Regions from separate parts of the Hahella sp. NBU794 genome, predicted to be linked through region 1. Evidence: predicted binding sites of a transcription regulator. Region 1 holds the regulator's gene; the other holds the start of a gene.
The links. Region 1 encodes PhoB, which activates phosphate uptake and scavenging genes when phosphate is short. Its sites were predicted from a motif close to TGTCATANNNNTGTCANA; they were not measured.
Positions count from the first base shown of each region.

Region 2: the regulator PhoB is predicted to act here: its motif matches at 694-711, upstream of ACQYWX_RS05945 (glycoside hydrolase).

Region 1 covers NZ_CP192738.1:695,706-698,183, forward strand. The annotation lists gene phoR (phosphate regulon sensor histidine kinase PhoR) at 1-657, opposite strand, end outside; gene phoB (phosphate regulon transcriptional regulator PhoB) at 714-1,406, opposite strand; gene ubiA (4-hydroxybenzoate octaprenyltransferase) at 1,546-2,448, opposite strand.
Region 2 covers NZ_CP192738.1:1,325,935-1,328,412, forward strand. The annotation lists gene ACQYWX_RS05940 (DUF1302 family protein) at 1-670, shown strand, start outside; gene ACQYWX_RS05945 (glycoside hydrolase) at 976-2,478, shown strand, end outside.

The DNA of each region.
Region 1 (2,478 bases):
CAATGGCGTACGCAGCTCATGGGATACGTTAGAAACGAAGTCCCGTCGCATCTCTTCCAGACGATATAGCCGCGTCACGTCCTGCACCAGTAGCAGGCGGTCGTCTTCTCCGAACAGCGTGATATGAAACTGTAACTTCAAGTTGGGATTATTGGGGGCGTTGAGGATCAACGGTTCCTGGTATTTCTTGGAGGTGAAGTAGCGCTTGAAAATGGGCGTGCGGATCAGGTTGTAAATCAACTGGCCCCGGTCGGTCGGATACTTGAAGCCCAGTAGTTTCTCTGCGGATTGGTTCCACCAGTCCATGGCGCCTTCGCTATTAGTCATGACGACGGCGTCTTTAAGGGCGTTGGTGGACTCCTGGATGCGGTCGATCATGGCTTGCAGTCGATCGCGGGAGCGGTAGTGCTGAACCTGGAGACGATGAATACCGTCGAACAGATCTCCCCATAAGCCACGGCTCTCGGGAGGGTCTTCCATTTTCGCCTGATACAGCCAGCGGTGCATGCGAAACGCCTGGGTGAGCGTCCATCCCAGATAGGCGGTGAGGCCGAACACCAGCGCCCAAGCTACTGAACCGATAATAAGGCCGACAACGATACAGCCCAGCAAACTGTAAACCAGTAGCCGTACATAATGACGCCAGTGATTGCGCATGCGTTTTATGAATACTTCTTTTGGAATTATTTATTTTTTAAGACGGATCGCGGCGCTTATGGCGCTCGGGTCGAAAAGCGATAGCCCGTCCCACGCACGGTTTGAACCAGATGATGATGACTGGGCTCCAGCGCTTTGCGTAAACGTCGAATATGCACGTCCACCGTGCGTTCTTCCACGTAGACGTTGCCGCCCCATACCTGATCCAAAAGCTGCCCGCGAGTATACACCCGTTCTTGATGCGTCATAAAGAACTGCAGGAGCTTGTATTCCGTGGGGCCCATGTTGAGCGCATCGCCCTTGGCGGTGACGCGGTGGCACACTGGATCGAGGCGCAGTCCTTCGACTTCAATGGGGGTTTCCATGCCTTGTACGGCGGTGCGGCGCAGCACCGCTTTCAGACGCGCGACCAGTTCTCTGGGAGAGAATGGTTTGGTGATGTAATCGTCTGCGCCCACTTCCAAGCCCTGGACTTTGTTGTCCTCTTCGGTTTTGGCTGTGAGCATGATGAGAGGGATTTCCGAGGTGTTTTGATCGCGCTTCAGTCTGCGTGCGAATTCAATGCCGCTGACGCCGGGAAGCATCCAGTCCAGCAGTATAAGATCAGGCTTCTGATCAATGATCAACGCATGCGCTTCCCGCGCGTCCCCTGCCTCCAGGTAGTCATAGTCAGCCATTTCCAGAGCGACTGCGATCATTTCCCGGATGGCGGGCTCATCGTCCACAATGAGAACTTGTTTGCTTGCCATGCAAAACACCTTTTTGAATACTCGATTGCCGAATTATTACAACGGCGTTTTGTTACAAGTATATGACAGGCGCTTAATTAATGTGATGGAAATGAGCCAGGCTGTTTGCAGTCGGGCTGTAAGCGAGGCGGGACGGGCTTTAGGGCCGGAAAATAAACTCCAGAACCAAACCGAGAAACACAGCTGCGCCGACCCAGTGATTGTTAAGGAACGCCTTGAAACAGTTCTGGGAAACGCGGGCGCGAATCAGGTGCTGCTGATACACAAACAGCACGGCGGCGACGATCAAGGACATTTGGAAGTAAACGCCCAGCTCGTATTGCGCGCCAACCATGAACAGGATGCCCAGCGTCAATACCTGCAGGCCCGCCACGGCGGCGCGATCAGCCTCGCCAAATAGAATGGCGGTGGATTTGACCCCGATCTTAAGATCGTCTTCCCGGTCCGCCATGCCGTACATGGTGTCATAAGCGACGGTCCATACCACCGTTGCGGTATACAGCAGCCATGCCTGCTGGGGAACGGTGTCCAATTCTGCAGCGAAAGCCATGGGGATGCCCCAGGCGAAGGCCGCGCCCAGTACGACTTGGGGCAGGTAAGTATGGCGCTTCATGAAGGGGTAGGTCGAAGCCAGCGCCAGCGCTCCAGCGGAGAGATAAATTGTCAGCGCGTTGGTGAACAGCACCAGTATGAAAGAAACCCCCACCAGAACGCCGAACAGGGTGAGCGCCTCTTTTTCCGTCACTCGATTCTGCGCAAATGGACGGCCTTTGGTGCGCTCGACGTGCATATCTATGCGGCGGTCGGCGTAGTCGTTGATGACGCAGCCTGCCGAGCGCATCAACAGTACGCCGAAGACGAAGATGAACAGGTTCTTGATGGAGGGAGCGCCCTCCGAGGCCAGCCATAGCGCCCACAGTGTCGGCCAGAGCAACAGATAGGTTCCGATAGGGCGGTTCAGTCGCGTGAGGTCGATATATACCGGCAATTTCGCCTTGAATTGTTCCGCCAGGGATGGAAGTGGACGCCCTTGGGATTTCATAGCCAAACAGAATCCTGATTTAGTGTGTGG
Region 2 (2,478 bases), 630 kb from region 1:
CGTGCGGGTGGAAGGGCGTCAAAACGCGTTGCAGGATGATGAACTGGCGTTGCGGGCGTATCGTCTATTAGGGCCTTATGAACTGGCCGCCTATTATTATCGCGGCTTCTGGAAAAGCCCGGCGGGCGTTAATCCTGACAGCGGCCTGTATAGGTTTCCTGAGCTGCAGGTGTGGGGCGCGAGCGTGCGTGGTCCTGTCGCCGGCGGCGTAGCCAATGCGGAGCTGGGCTACTATGACAGCCTGGAGGATGAGCGCGGTGACGACCCCTGGGTGCGCAACAGTGAGTGGCGCGCTTTGGTCGGCTATGAACGCGAGCTGCTGCCGGAGCTGACTGGCGCGGTGCAGTTCTATGTTGAGTCCATGCAGGATTATGACGTCTTCAAGGCCTCGCAGCCCTCTGGCGCATACTTGAAGGACAAGCGCCGGGAGGTGGTGACGCTGCGTTTGACCCAGCTTTTGATGAACCAGAATCTGACGCTGTCACTGTTCAATTTCTGGAGCCCCAGCGAAGACGACGGCTACTTGCGTTTAAAGGCTAACTACAAGGTGGACGATCACTGGCGCGTGGAGACCGGCGCTAATGTTTTTTACGGAGAGAAAGTGGAAACCTTTTTTGGCCAGCTCAAGGACAACAGCAATCTCTACGTGGCGTTGAGATATGGGTTTTAGCCGTCCCACTCTCATGAATAAAATTTCATAACTTTGTCAGTCCTACGCCGCCAAGGCTTTCAAGTCATTCGACGGAAAGAGGGCGCCTTCGCCATGCAGAAACCGGGAAACTTTTATTTTATAGTGCATTGGGCTTACACGTTTAAGTTCCCGGAGCATGGCGGCTTCTATTATCAATGACTTACCTATAAGACCAATCACTTATCCATAAGTCCGCGCCCAAATGCTCCTGTTGCTTTCATTCGGGAACCTGAATGAGTTAAAGCGATACCTCGATCCAACTTCTATTCAAGTTATACGTAATTATGAAACGAATCTCCGTATTGGCGGCGCTGTTATCCATGGCGTTGCAACCAACCTGGGCGGCGTCCGGGAATGCTCAACCGTTGCAAGTCGCCGTTGGCGACGACCTGTATCTGATCGATCCCGCCACGTTGGCGGTGACTGTACAGATGAATCAGACTCAATCTCCCGCCTCAGCGGCGGCGTTTGCTGTCGAAGACGTCAAAAATGTGGTGTTTGTGGAGGGAGACCAGCGCCATTGGCGTATTGCCCTGCAGGAAAACGCGTTTGACGTGAAAGTCGCTGTTGATCATGGCGCTCTGACTTTCGCCATCAGCGCCGATAAGCCCAAGACGCATATTGACTGGCCGACGTCGGCGGCGCGCCAGGTGTCCGCTTACGGCCTGCCATTGGGCGAGGGTTTTTATATCCCGGCCGATGATGCGGCGTGGGCGGATTGGTTACAGGAAAAGTACGACGAGTCCGCGGTGACGGAACTGCTGTCCATGCCGTTTTGGACGGAAGTGCGCGCTGGCGGCGACGGACAAGCCGGCTACTCTCTGACCTGGACATTGGAAAACCCCTTCAATACCGCCATGACTTTCAATCGGGATGAGGGCGCATTGCGTCTGGGCGTGAGTCATGAATTCTCGCCGCTGATGCCGGATCGGCCTTATCTGGTGCGTTTACAGAAGGGCGCGGCTACGCCTGTCGCCGGCGCCTTGGCTTATCGCGAGCTGTTGGAGCGTCAGGGGTTGCTGACGCTGGACGATAAACTCGCGCAAAACCCCAATGTAGCCAAGCTGGCTGGCGCGCCGCATATTTACTTGTGGAGCAGCGGTCTGATCAAGCCGGAGGATATTAAGAGCTGGCGTCCCTTCGTGCGTGAATTCGCCGCCAAGTATCAGACGCCGGATCATCTCGCGCAAAAACTTTGGGCGCAGTGCGATAAAGAGGCGCGCAAGATGTTTACCCAGGCCTTCAAGGAGGCGCAGGGTGATGCGGGATTTGTCTCCAAATACTCACGCGAGGCTATCGTCAGGGCGGTGAATGGAGCGTTGATCAAAGCCATCGATGCGCCGGCGCAGCATCCCTTACCGGGCGGACATGATCCCGCGATGGAAGTACTGCGGGGAGACGCGATGCGCACGGCCATGCAGCAGGCGTTCGGCTCCATGATGACCGAGCCGGAGTCCTGGGGCGGCGGTTTCTCCACGGACACCATCGCCGCGCTGCGCAAGGCCGGGCTGACCAGCGCCTGGCTGGGCGCCAACGACTGGCTGGATACCTTATGGCATCCGCAATCGGTGAAAGCTGCGAAGGCGGCGGGCTATCTGGTGGGAGTCTATGACAGCTACGGCAGCATTCACGCGCCGGATGAGCCGCGCACCTGGCTGACCGCCCAGGTTGGCCGTGAAAACTGGGAAAAGGCTCCATATCGACGGGAAGACGGCAGTGTCGTCTCCGGTTTCTCCAGTGTGGGCGCCTACGCCAACCCGGTGGCGATTGAAGACTATGCGGAGCAG